Regions from separate parts of the Streptomyces sp. NPDC030995 genome, predicted to be linked through region 1. Evidence: riboswitches for the same ligand, from Rfam matches in the RefSeq annotation. Region 1 holds a riboswitch; each other region holds the start of a gene.
The links. Region 1 has a riboswitch for cobalamin ahead of metE (5-methyltetrahydropteroyltriglutamate--homocysteine S-methyltransferase). Riboswitches for the same ligand answer to the same signal wherever they lie in the genome.

Region 1 (3,236 bases):
CGGCAGCTCGTCATCGAAGCGGTGACCGAGAACCCCGAGGCCAAGACCGAGGTCTTCACCGCACTCGACAAGATCGTCGAGGACCCGGGGGCGATCCTAGCCACGAACACCTCCGCCATCCCCGTCATGCGTCTGGGCATGGCAACCCGCCGCGCCGACAGGGTCATCGGCCTCCACTTCTTCAACCCCGTTCCCGTCCTCCCCCTGGTGGAGGTGGTGACCTCCCTGCACACCTCGGCGGACACCGCCACCGCCGTCGAGACCTTCGTCCACGACACCCTGGGCAAGACCGCGATCCGCTCCCAGGACCGGTCCGGCTTCGTCGTCAACGCCCTCCTGATCCCCTACCTCCTCTCGGCCGTCCGGATGGCCGAATCCGGCTTCGCCACCGCGGCCGACATCGACGCGGGCATGGAGCTGGGCTGCGCCCATCCCATGGGCCCGCTCAAGCTGGCCGACCTCATCGGGCTCGACACCGTCGCCGCCATCGCGCAATCCCTCTACGACGAGTTCAAGGAACCGCTGTACGCCCCGCCACCGCTGCTCCGGCGGATGGTCCAGGCGGGGCTGCTCGGCCGGAAGGCCGGCCGCGGGTTCCACACGTACGGCCGGGGCTGAGGGGCTCCGGCGAGCCGCAGGGCATGAGGGGCCCGTAGCGGTGTGAGCGAGGCGCGCAGTGGCCTGGTGAGCCACTCCGCGCCTTGCTGCCTTGGGCGTTCACCGTCCGCGTGTCCCAGATCACCGTCCGGGATGTGAGCCGTGCTACCCGTCCGGCGCGACGCGGGCCTAGGGTGGCCGGTGCAGCTGGTTCGCCCCGTCCGCCAGGCGGGATGCGTCGTAAGAGGGAACCCGGTGGGAATCCGGGACTGCCCCGCAGCGGTGAGCGGGAACGACCGCCGTCATGAGCACTGGGACCGGAACCGGTCCTGGGAAGCGACGGCCAGTAGGTGCCCGCCGGGAAACCGGCAGGCGTGCCCGCGAGTCCGAAGACCTGCCCGTTGCCCGTACGCGACCGATCGCGCACGGATCCCGGTGACCTCGTGGGCGGGTCCGGGGGAGTACATGCGAGGCGGACATCCGCGCGTTCCTGTCGGGGCGCGTTCACGGTCCGCCCGCTTGGTCACCCCTTCGCGCCTCCGGCCGGTCACCGGCCATGGAGACACGCTCGCGAAGGAGAGTCCCGTGACCAGCAATTCCGCACCCGCACCTGCTCCCGCACCCGCTGCCACACCCGAACCCGCGGCCGCACGCGCCACCGTCCACGGCTACCCCCGGCAAGGCGGGAACCGGGAACTGAAGAAGGCCGTCGAGGGCTTCTGGAAGGGCCGCGTCACCGCCGACGCCCTCCGGGAGACCGCGGCGGACCTGCGCCGCTCGAACTGGAGTCAGCTCGCCGACGCCGGCATCCACGAGGTGCCCAGCGGCGACTTCTCGTACTACGACCACGTCCTCGACACCAGCGTCATGCTCGGCGCCGTCCCGGAGCGCCACCGCGCCGCGGTGGACGCCGATCCGCTCGACGGCTACTTCGCCATGGCGCGCGGCACCCAGGACGTGGCCCCGCTGGAGATGACCAAGTGGTTCGACACCAACTACCACTACCTCGTCCCCGAGCTCGGCCCCGACACCCGGTTCACGGCGCATCCCGCCAAGCAGGTCGCCGAGCTGCGCGAAGCGCTCGCCCTGGGGCACACCGCCCGCCCCGTGCTGGTCGGACCGGTCACCTACCTGCTCCTCGCCAAGCCCGCACCCGGTGTCGCCGCGGACTTCGTGCCGCTCACCCTGCTCGACCGGCTGCTGCCCGTCTACGCCGAGGTACTGGCCGAGCTCCGCGCCGCCGGAGCCGACTGGGTCCAGCTCGACGAGCCCGCCCTCGTCCAGGACCGCACCCCGGCCGAACTGAACGCCGCCGCCCGCGCCTACCGCGAACTGGGCGCCCTCACCGACCGGCCCAAGCTCCTGATCGCGTCCTACTTCGACCGGCTCGGCGAGGCCCTGCCCGTCCTGGCCAAGGCCCCGGTCGACGGACTCGCCCTCGACTTCACCGACCGCGCCGCCGCCAACCTCGCCGACCTCGCCGCCATCGGGGGCCTGCCCGGCAAGCGCCTGGTCGCCGGCGTCGTGAACGGCCGCAACATCTGGATCAACGACCACGAGAAGTCCCTGGCCACCCTGGCCACCCTCCTCGGCCTCGCGGACCGGGTCGACGTCGCCGCCTCCTGCTCGCTCCTGCACGTCCCGCTGGACGCCGCCGCCGAGCGCGACATCGACCCGCAGGTCCGCCGCTGGCTCGCCTTCGCCCGTCAGAAGACCGCCGAGATCACCACCCTCGCCCGCGGCCTGTCCCAGGGCACCGACACCATCGCCGCCGAACTCGCCGCCAACCGCGCGGACCTCGCCTCCCGCGCCAACTCCGCCCTCACGCACGACCCGGCGGTCCGGGCCAGGACCGCGGCGATCACCGACGCCGACGGCCGCCGCTCGCAGCACTACACCGAGCGGTCCGCCGCCCAGCGCGCCCACCTCGGTCTTCCGGTGCTCCCCACCACGACCATCGGCTCCTTCCCGCAGACCACGGACCTTCGGACCGCCCGCGCCGACCTGCGCGCGGGACGCATCGCCACGGCCGCCTACGAGGAGCGCATCGAGGCGGAGATCCGCGAGGTCCTCGCCTTCCAGGAGAAGACCGGCATCGACGTCCTCGTGCACGGCGAGCCCGAACGCAACGACATGGTCCAGTACTTCGCCGAGCAGCTCACCGGATACCTGGCCACCCAGCACGGCTGGGTCCAGTCCTACGGCACCCGCTACGTACGCCCGCCGGTCCTGGCCGGGGACATCTCGCGGCCCGATCCGATGACGGTGCGCTGGACGACGTACGCCCAGTCGCAGACGCCCAAGCCGGTCAAGGGCATGCTCACCGGCCCCGTCACCATGCTCGCCTGGTCCTTCGTCCGCGATGACCAGCCGCTCGCCGACACCGCCCGCCAGGTCGCCCTGGCGCTCCGGGACGAGGTGACCGACCTGGAGGCGGCCGGCACCTCCGTCATCCAGGTCGACGAGCCCGCCCTGCGCGAAACGCTGCCGCTCCGTGCCGCGGACCACGCCGACTACCTGGCCTGGGCCACCGAATCCTTCCGCCTCACCACCAGCGGCGTGCGCCCGGACACCCAGATCCACACCCACATGTGCTACGCCGAGTTCGGCGACATCGTCGAAGCCATCGAGAACCTCGA
Region 2 (3,236 bases), on a different contig from region 1:
GCGGCTCCGACGGCAGTGGCGGTCAGCGCGCGCGGCAACCGCACCTCCTCGACGATCACGGCCCACCTCGGGTCGGCACTGGTACCGCCGAACAGGACGCGTACCACCTCCGCGAGGGGCACCTGGTGCGAGCCGGTCGCGATGGTGAGCACGAACAGCGCGGCTGCGCCGGCCGCGAGCGCGCCGACGACTGCGAGGCGCCTGCGCCGCCCGGGCCGCGGCGCGTCCGGAGTCCCGTCCGGGGCACGGGCCGACGTGGCGGCCGCGGTGACGATCGTCCGGGTCGTCACGCCTTGGAGACCTTGGTGTAGAAGGTGAAGTCGTGGCCCTGAGCCTGGTCGGGGTGGAGCAGGGCGAAGAGGTCGGCGAGGACCAGGTCCGGGCGCAGCACGCCGCGCTCGAAGTAGTCGTTGCCGCCGCCGGGGCCTTGCGCCTTGGTGTTCGTCCAGACCTCACCGGCGGTGACGGCCTTCAGCTCGCCGTACCGGCTGTCGGCCTTCACCGCGTCGGCGGTGGTCTTCCACTGCTGGCCGACCAGCCATACGGGTGCCTCGCCGCCCTTGGCGTACACGGCCTCGAAGTTCAGCTGGAGGTTGCCGGTGCCGGGTTCGTCCGCCCACGGGTAGGTGCCGCCGGCATCCTTGATCAGCTTGCCGGCGTAACCACCGCCGGGAGCCATGTTCCAGGTGCCCTGGTACATGGTGCCGGGCAGCACCTGGACGGGCCTGCCCGCCTTGACCGTCTCGGCGGCCTTGGTGGCGACCTTCTGGTAGTCGCCCTCGATGGTGTCGAAGACCTCGCCCGCGCGCTTCTCCGCGCCGGTGAGCGCGGCCATCGCCTTGACCCACTCGGCGCGGCCGAGCGGGCTCGATTCCAGCCACTCGGCGTTGGCGACGACGGCGATGCCGGCCTGGCGCAGCTTGGGGTACTGGGGATCGTCGGTGCCCTGGGTCATCAGCACGTCCGGCTTGGCGCCGATGACCGTCTCGGCGTTGAGGGTGCGGTCCTTGGCGTACTCGATGACCTTGCCCGCCTTCACCCGCTCGGTCACCTCGGCCGAGCTGATGTTGGAGGCGTTCGCCACGCCGGTCAGCACGTCCAGGGTGCCGGTCTCGGTCAGCAGGGGCAGGTGCGTGGTCGAGGCCGAGTACAGGCTCTTGACGGGGGTGGTGATCTGCGGGGCACCCGCCAGGTCGCCGGTCGGCTTCGGCTTGGGGGCACCGCACTTGACCAGCACGTACGACTCGGGCTTGCCCTTGGGGTACGGCTCGTTCACGGTGAGGACCTGGTAGCTCTTCTCGTACCGGAGCGTGAAGTTCTTGGCGTGCTTCACCGCCGACTTGACCGGGAAGTAGTCCTTGCCCGGGTCGAAATCGGTGATGCAGCCGTCACCCGCCGCGGCCTTTGAGTCGGCGGGCCGGTCCGCGCCGCCGTCACCGCACGCGGTGAGTGCGAGCGCGAGGGCGAGAAACGCCGCCGCGGCGGCCGGACGGCGGCTGGGCATGGCTGATCGTACGGACAAGGTGACTCCTGGTGACATGCGTAGAGAAACGCGCACCGGCAACCGGCGCACGTGATGCGGCTGTACGGGAGGGGAACTCCGTGGCGGGAGAAGGCTCTTCAGAGTCCGAGGGAGCGGGCCCGGGAATCAGGCCGGTCCGGCCGGCTCCCATGGGCAACCGGCAGCGCAAAGCTCACACAAGTACGCAGGCACACGAGTGCCACCGCCTCTCCTGGGGAAATCCGCCCCGTACATCGAGGTGCGACGGCGTGAGTCTCCTGACTCGGGATCAACGCTTCTCCGGCCTTCCCACCCCTTGACGGGCGGTGGCCATGGCGGAGTCGCTCCCCCTACACAGTGGCGGTACCGTGCCGGAATCTCACCGGCTTCCTCGTTCCGCCGTCGCTTGACGGACCGAAGCATCCCAGAAGCCGATACGGCGACGCCAGCCCCACAGCTGTGCGACGAACCACAACAGGGCCCACTCTGACGAGAGTCGACTTCGAGGGCGTCGTATCCCTGGGCCTGTGGCAGTGTGTCCGCCCGACTGTCGGGTGTTGGCCGCGGAGTGCGACGTCAGCTCGGTGCACGGTCGCCTGGATGTGAGCCTGTGTGGTGGTACCGAGACGAGAGCCCGATGCCATGACGCATACGGCATCCAGTGTCGCTGATTTCGGCCGCCGCAACCCCTCCACGCTCCTGCCTCTACCCTTGAGGCCGCCGGCTGATCGATGGCGAACAGCGATGGAAGCGATGGAACGGAGCGTGCGGTGAAGGCGGGGGAAGGGAAGGGCGGAGAGCTGATAGGCAAGGTGCTCGGGGGGCGTTACCGGGTGACCTCCATGGTCGGGCGCGGCGGTATGGGAGTGGTCGCCCGGGCGGTGGACGAACTGCTGAACCGAGAGGTCGCCGTCAAGGTCCTGCGTGCCTTCAACGACGCCTCCGCGTCCGAACTTGCCGATCTGCGGACCCGGATGCAGCGGGAGGCGCAGGCCGCCGCCCGTATTAGGCATGGCGGCGTGGTCACCGTGCACGACGTGACCGAGGAGCAGGGTCTGCCGGTCATCGTCATGGAATTCGTCGACGGGCCCTCGCTCGACGACGTGTTGACGGAGCGTGGCCCGCTGGAGCCGCACGAGGCCGCGGCGATCGGCGCCAAGCTGATGGACGCGCTCGACGCCGCGCACCGGGTCGGCGTACTGCATCGGGACGTCAAGCCCGCCAACGTGCTGATGGAGCACGGCGGGAGGGTCGTACTCACCGATTTCGGCATCGCCACCATGGAAGCCTCCGACGACGACGCCATGGCCAAGCTGACCCGCAGCGGTGACATCATCGGCTCTCTCGACTACCTGCCGCCGGAGCGCGCGCAAGGCAGGGAGCCCGGGCCCGCGTCGGACATCTGGTCGCTCGGCATGACGCTCTACGCGGCCGTGGAGGGCACTTCGCCGTTCCGCCGCACTTCCGCGTGGTCCACGTTGTCGGCCATCGTCACCGATCCACTGCCGGAGCCCCGCCGGGCTGGACCACTCGCGCCGGTGCTCCAGGCGCTGATGGCGAAGGAACCGGAGGACCGGCCCACCGCAGACCAGGCGCGCGGCATGCTGGAGCGCGTCGCCTCGGGCCGGACGGTGTCCGAGGGCCCGACTCCCGCCGCCACGGTGGTTCCCGGGGCTGCGGCTGCCGTCGCACCGCCTCCCGGGTTCGGCCCCCCGATGTTCCCGCAGCCTCAGCC
Region 3 (3,236 bases), on a different contig from region 1:
ATCGATCCGAAGGAGCGGGCCACCCCGGCGGATATCGTGGCGTGGTGCAGGCAGCGGCTGGGGGCGGACGCCGACGCGGGCGGTGGTCCGGCCGTCTGGCGCGAGCTGATGGGACCGGAGGTGGAGATACCGGCTCCGGTTCCGGATCCCACCTCGCTGCGCACGACGCCGCTGCTCCGGCGCCGGCCTGCGCCGACGCAGGCCGCGCCGGAGGAACGGCGGGCGCGCAAGCGGCGCGCCGCGCTGATCACCGCCGCGGCGGTGGCGGCGTCGGCACTGCTGCTCTCGGGCCTGGCCTGGAGGTTCATGGACGACGCGGGCAGGCTGCTGCGCGACCGGGACGGGTCCCCGGCGGCCCAGAAGACCCCGTCGGCGTCGGGCTCGTCCGCGGGCTCGGCGTCGGGATCCGCCGCCTCGGCGACCGGCGGCGGGACGGCGGGAGCCTCCGGATCGGCGTCGAGCACGCCCAAGGAGTCGAAGCAGCCCACGGCCGTCCCGTACGCCGGGGTGCGCCTGGACGTGACGAACTCGGCCGACCTCAGGGAACCGGTTCAGCGCCAGGACCGCACCGGGGACATCCGCCTGAACTGCGAGAGGACCGGCTGCGATCTGGAGAGCGACGCAAGCGTGATCACCAAGCTGTTCGAAGATCAGAACGGCTCCCTCGACGTGTGCCGGGCCGCCCTCACGGACGTCGACACCCGATCCTTCGGGCTGGCCGGGGCGGCGAACGGCAGCGAGTTCTGTATCAAGCACCCGTCGGGGGACATCGCGCTGTTCGTGATCCAGAACAAGTCGCTCGTGGAGTTGAAGAACTGGACCAAGTGGGTGACCGCGGACATCACGGTCTGGCCCGCGTCCTGACACCGCAGGCCCGCGAAGATGCCCCGACGGGGCTTACGGCAGGCTCCACTGGCCCACGTCGTCGGCCAGGCCGCCGTTCAGGGCGAACTGGACCGCGGCCAGGCCGGCGTCCTTGGGGAGCCGGAAGCTGACGAAGCCCTCCGTCGTGCCACCGGGGTCGAGCGTGACGGTGTCGGGGAAGTTCGGCCCGGCGGTCGTCGGGAGGTTGAGCCCGGTGAACCGCTGCCCGGTGGTGTCCAGCAGATGCGCGGAGGGTGCGGGGGAGTCCTTGTAGACGGCGGTCCCGGTGTTCTCCAGGTGGAGCCGCACCGCGACGAGCCGGTCGGCGCCGCCGGGCTCGGGGGTGGAGGAGCTCGCGGGGGCGGCCGGGTCGACCACCTGCGTGAGCCTGACGTCGAGCCGCTGCCCGGGCTCGTTGCCGGCGAGGGAAACCGTCTCACCCGATCCGCCGGGGGCTGCGGCCAGCAATGCGGGGACGAGGAGCGCGACCGCCGCGAGGAAGCTCCGCGAGCGGCCCGGTGCTCGGCTTCGGGGCATGGCGGAACCTCCCGATCCACGGGCTGCCCTGCCCACGATCCTCCGTGCCCGCGGGTCCCGCCACCCGCGACCCGCGACCCTGCCGGGCATCGACCGCTCGACATGTCCGCTGTCTCGAGAGGCGGACACGAGCCAAAAACAGTGGATCTTCGGACCCGGCCGTGCCATGGTTGGTCCCAGCGAAGGGGTGTAGCTCAGCTGGTCAGAGCGCCGGTCTCCAAAACCGGATGTCGTAGGTTCAAATCCTGCTACCCCTGCCACAGGGAATGAACGAAGGCCCACATCAGCAGTTGATCCTGCTGACGTGGGCCTTCGGTGTTCCGACGGTGCATCAGACCCCTTCCGGAGCCGGTGACGCGCGCTCTGGCAGACTGGGTCGCGTTACCCCAGGCGGTGCAGGACAGGAAACCGGTGCGATTCCGGTGCGGTCCCGCCACTGTGACCGGGCATCCCTCGCGGGAGACCGGGAGTCAGACACTGACGCACCGCCTCTGCTCGTCCTTCACGTCGACCAGGGGACGCGGATCCCCCGGAGAGGCTTCGCCATGTCGCGTACCCGCGCCGTTTTGCGCGCATTCCTGCCTGTCGCACTTCTGATACCCCTGGCCGCGTGCAGTGGTTCACCAGGCGCGCGGGAGCACGGGGAGGCCACGGAGTCCGCCGCCGCGCCCGGGTTCCCGTACACCCTCACCAACTGTGGTGTGAGCAGCACCTATCAGGCCCCGCCCCAGCGCGCCGTCAGCATGAACCAGCACTCCACCGAGCTGCTGCTCGCCCTCGGGCTGGGCGACCGGATCGTCGGATCCGCCTATCTCGACGACGCCGTGCTGCCGCTCTACCGGCCCGCCTACGACAAGATCAAGGTGCTGGCCAAGGAGTACCCCTCCAAGGAGATCCTGCTCGGCGCCGACCCCGACTTCGTGTACGGGGGGTACGCCAGCGCCTTCGACAAGGCGCAGGGCCGCGACCGCGAGGGGCTCGCCAAGGCGGGCATCAACTCCCGGCTCAACGTGGAGTACTGCTCCGAGGGGCGGGTCGGCTTCGACCAGCTCAAGACCGAGATCACCGAGGTCGCGCGGACCTTCGGCGTGCCCGAGCGCGGCGCGAAGCTCGTCGAGGACGAGCAGCGCCGCATCGACGCCGTGACCGCCCGGGTCAAGGACAAACCCCGGCCGTCCGTCTTCGTCTATGACTCCGGCGAGGCCTCCGCCTCCACCTCGGGAGGCAATGGCATCGGCAACGAGATCGTCTCCCTCTCCGGCGGGACGAACGTCTTCGCCGACCTCAAGGACACCTTCGGTGACGTGTCGTGGGAGAAGGTCATCGAGCGGGCGCCCGAGGTCGTCCTCATCTACGACTACGGCGGCACCACCGTCGAAGCCAAGAAGCAGCGACTGTTGAACGACCCGGCACTCGCCGGGGTTCCCGCCGTCAAGAACCGGCGGTTCGTCGTCCTGCCGCTCTCCTCCGCCGTCCTGGGCGTGCGCGTCGCCGACGCCATCGAGTCCCTGGGCCGCCAGCTCCACCCCGACGCCGCGTGAGGCTCCGTACCGCCGCGGTCCTCCTCGTACTCGTCGGCGCGCTCGCCGCGTCCGCCGTCGCGGGTCTGGCGCTGGGGCCCGTACGGATCGCCCCGGGCCGGGTGTCCGACATCGTCCTCGGCGGTCTGTCGGGCGAGCGGCGCACCGGAGCCTTCGCCTCCATCGTGTGGGACGTCCGGATGCCGCGCGTGCTCCTCGGGGCCGTCGTGGGCGCCGGGCTCGCGGTGGCGGGCGCCGTGCTGCAGGCGCTCGTACGCAATCAGCTCGCGGACCCCTTCCTGCTCGGCGCCTCCT
Region 4 (3,236 bases), on a different contig from region 1:
TGAAGAAGACGTCCTGGAGGCCCATGGCGCCCAGGCCGACCGGGCGCCAGCGGGCGTTGGAGCGGCCCGCCTGCTCGGTCGGGTAGAAGTTGATGTCCACCACGCGGTCGAGGAAGGTGACGGCGGTGCGGACGGTCTCGTCGATCCGCTCCCAGTCGATCTCGCCGTCCACGACGAACGCGCCCAGGTTGACCGAGCCGAGGTTGCAGACGGCCGTCTCGCCGTCGTTGGTGACCTCGATGATCTCGGTGCACAGGTTCGAGGAGTGCACGACCGTGCCCGGCTCGGCGGTCTGGTTCGCCGTGCGGTTGGAGGCGTCCTTGAAGGTCATCCAGCCCTGGCCGGTCTGCGCGAGGGTGCGCATCATCCGGCCGTACAGGTCACGGGCGGGCATGGTCTTGCGGGCCAGGCCGTCCGCCTCGGCCTTGCGGTAGGCGGCGTCGAACGCGTCGCCCCACAGGTCGACCAGCTCGGGCACGTCGGCCGGGGAGAACAGCGACCAGTCGGCGTCGGCGTTCACGCGGCGCATGAACTCGTCCGGGACCCAGTGGGCGAGGTTCAGGTTGTGCGTACGGCGCTGGTCCTCACCGGTGTTGTCGCGGAGCTCCAGGAACTCCTCGATGTCCGCGTGCCAGGTCTCCAGGTAGACGGCGGCGGCGCCCTTGCGGCGGCCGCCCTGGTTCACGGCGGCGACGGAGGCGTCGAGGGTCTTCAGGAACGGCACGATGCCGTTGGAGTGGCCGTTGGTGCCGCGGATCAGCGAACCGCGGGCGCGGATGCGGGAGTACGAGAGGCCGATGCCGCCGGCGTGCTTCGACAGGCGCGCGACCTGGTGGTAGCGGTCGTAGATCGAGTCCAGCTCGTCCAGCGGGGAGTCCAGCAGGTAGCAGGAGGACATCTGCGGGTGCCGGGTGCCGGAGTTGAAGAGCGTGGGGGAGGACGGCAGGTAGTCGAGGCGGCTCATCAGCCGGTACAGCGAGGCCACTTCCTCGACGGCAGGGACCGACTCGTCCGCGGCGAGGCCACAGGCCACGCGCAGCATGAAGAACTGCGGGGTCTCGATGACCTGGCGGGTGATCGGGTGGCGCAGCAGGTAGCGGCTGTGCAGGGTGCGCAGACCGAAGAAGCCGAAACGGTCGTCGGCGCCCTCGGCGAGGGTGTGCTCGACCAGCGCGTCCAGGCGGGCCGCGTGGGTCGTCACGAACTGCGCGGTGCGGTCGGCGATGAGCCCCTCGCGGTGGCCGACCGCGACGGAGGCGGAGAAGGAGGTGGAGCCCTGGCCGGCGGCCTCGTCGCGGACGGCCAGCGTCAGCAGCCGGGCGGCGAGCTTGGAGTACGCCGGGTCCTCGGAGATCAGGCCGGCGGCGGCCTCGGTGGCCAGGCCGCGCAGTTCGGCGTCGTCCGCGGCGGCGCTGCGGCCGCGCAGTGCGGCGGCGGCGACCCGGCCGGGGTCGGTGTCGGGGAGGTCCGCCGTCAGTTCGGTGAGGGTACGCAGCAGCGTGGCCCCCGGGCCCTCGGTGTTGTCGCCAGAAGTGGACTCGGCGCGCGGTGCGGAAGGCGCGATGGTCACGGCGGGAGCTCTCCCTCGCTCGGCCCGGTCATCGGCGGAGCGGGGCGCGAGCGGGCGCATGCGGGCGCGCGGGAACGCGACGTGCCGCATGGCGTCCACCGGCCCAACCGCGAGGCCCGGACGTGTCGGCACCCGGTTCGGTCGACCCGGGCGCGCTGTCGGCAGGTCCTCGGACTTGGTGTCCGGTAGGCGGACACTTCATACCGTTGCGGGACAGTTCCGGATTCACACCGGATTCCCCTGCGGCGACAGCAGCCATGAGCATACATGTGGGGGGCTGCCGTTGCGCGACCCCCCACATGTTGTGTCGGACTGCTACTGCTGTGGTACGCGCAGCTCCAACGCGTAGGCCAGCAGCGGCACTGAGGGGACGGGGGACCAGTCCCGCTCGGGGATCCGGACGAAGCCCAGCCGCTCGTAGATCCGGTGCGCGGCGGGACTCTGCGCCTGGGTGGAGAGCACCAGACGACTCACTCCTTCGATGGCCCGGGCCCGCTCGATGCAGGCCCGCACGAGGGCTTCGCCCGCGCCCCGGCCACGCCCGGCGCGGGCAACGGTCAGCATCCGGAATTCGGCCTCGTCCGGCCCGGCGATGTCGGCCATGCGGCTGCCGGGCGGCGCGAAGGTCACCCCGCCGAGCAGGGCGCCGCCCAGCGTGGCCACCAGTACCTCGGCGTCGGCCGCCCGGCCGGCGACATCGCGCAGCGCCCGCTCGTAGGAGTCGTCCGTGTTGTCGTCCAGGAGTCCGTCGTCGAGGTACGCCTGCGCGGTGATGTCGCCCAGTTCCTCGTAGTCGTCCGGGGTGGCTGTCCTGATCACGATGTCCATGCCGTCGAGTCTGCAACAGCTGACGCGAAGGGCCGCCGCATTTCCCGGGGGAGACGCGGCGGCCCTTGCGGCAGCGGTGTGGCTCAGCAGCAGCCGAAGCCCTCGCGGGGGTCGGCCTCGCGCGCGTCCGTGCGGGCGCGTTCGAACGCGCGCCGGGTCATGACCGGCGCGTCCGGGTCGTGGGAGCGGGCGTGGGCCGCGTAGCGGTCGTACGCCGCCTCCCCGGAGAACTCCCGTACGTAGAACCGGGCCCTGGCCAGCACGTCCCGTACGGTGCTCACGCCACGGGCTCCTTGAGCCGTCCGCCGCCCGAGTCGAGGCCCGCCGCGGCGAGCTCCGCCTTCTCCTCGGCGGTCGCGATCAGCCCGGCCGGGGCGATGATCTTCGACTCCGTCCACGGGACCTCGGCGAGGGTGACCGACTCGGGCTTGCGGACGGCCTTCAGGCAGGTGCGGGCGGCGTCCAGCAGCACGATGATGATCAGCAGGGCGAAGACCACGGACAGGACCCCGTCCACCGTGGCGTTGGTGACCACGGTGTGCATCTCGTCCATGTTCTTCGCGGGCTTGAGCACCTTTCCGGCGTCGATTCCGTCCTGGTAGGTGCTGCGCTGGGCGAAGAAGCCGATCTTCGGGTTGTCGGAGAAGATCTTCTGGTAGCTGGCGGTGAGCGTCACGGCCACGTCCCACGCCAGCGGAACGGCCGTCACCCACGCCCACTTGAGCCGGCCGGACTTCACCAGCAGGGTGGTGCAGACGGCCAGGGCGACGGCTGCGAGCAGCTGGTTCGCGATGCCGAAGAGCGGGAACAGCTGGTTGATGCCACCCAGCGGGTCCTT

Region 2: another riboswitch for cobalamin. It lies ahead of ACZ45T_RS17795 (ABC transporter substrate-binding protein); the one in region 1 lies ahead of metE (5-methyltetrahydropteroyltriglutamate--homocysteine S-methyltransferase).
Region 3: another riboswitch for cobalamin. It lies ahead of ACZ45T_RS12010 (ABC transporter substrate-binding protein); the one in region 1 lies ahead of metE (5-methyltetrahydropteroyltriglutamate--homocysteine S-methyltransferase).
Region 4: another riboswitch for cobalamin. It lies ahead of ACZ45T_RS03090 (ribonucleoside-diphosphate reductase subunit alpha); the one in region 1 lies ahead of metE (5-methyltetrahydropteroyltriglutamate--homocysteine S-methyltransferase).

What each region holds. Positions count from the first base shown of each region.
Region 1 is NZ_JBVIFS010000020.1:104,457-107,692, forward strand. It holds gene ACZ45T_RS26720 (3-hydroxybutyryl-CoA dehydrogenase) at 1-618, shown strand, start outside; cobalamin riboswitch at 789-1,013, shown strand; gene metE (5-methyltetrahydropteroyltriglutamate--homocysteine S-methyltransferase) at 1,183-3,236, shown strand, end outside.
Region 2 is NZ_JBVIFS010000010.1:154,840-158,075, forward strand. It holds gene ACZ45T_RS17790 (FecCD family ABC transporter permease) at 1-290, opposite strand, end outside; gene ACZ45T_RS17795 (ABC transporter substrate-binding protein) at 287-1,522, opposite strand; cobalamin riboswitch at 1,751-1,935, opposite strand; gene ACZ45T_RS17800 (serine/threonine-protein kinase) at 2,272-3,236, shown strand, end outside.
Region 3 is NZ_JBVIFS010000006.1:20,201-23,436, reverse strand. It holds gene ACZ45T_RS12025 (serine/threonine-protein kinase) at 1-864, shown strand, start outside; gene ACZ45T_RS12020 (DUF4352 domain-containing protein) at 898-1,401, opposite strand; tRNA gene ACZ45T_RS12015 (tRNA-Trp) at 1,585-1,661, shown strand; cobalamin riboswitch at 1,762-1,901, shown strand; gene ACZ45T_RS12010 (ABC transporter substrate-binding protein) at 1,947-2,942, shown strand; gene ACZ45T_RS12005 (FecCD family ABC transporter permease) at 2,939-3,236, shown strand, end outside.
Region 4 is NZ_JBVIFS010000001.1:616,696-619,931, forward strand. It holds gene ACZ45T_RS03090 (ribonucleoside-diphosphate reductase subunit alpha) at 1-1,570, opposite strand, end outside; cobalamin riboswitch at 1,714-1,845, opposite strand; gene ACZ45T_RS03095 (GNAT family N-acetyltransferase) at 1,886-2,398, opposite strand; gene ACZ45T_RS03100 (CstA-like transporter-associated (seleno)protein) at 2,482-2,679, opposite strand; gene ACZ45T_RS03105 (carbon starvation CstA family protein) at 2,676-3,236, opposite strand, start outside.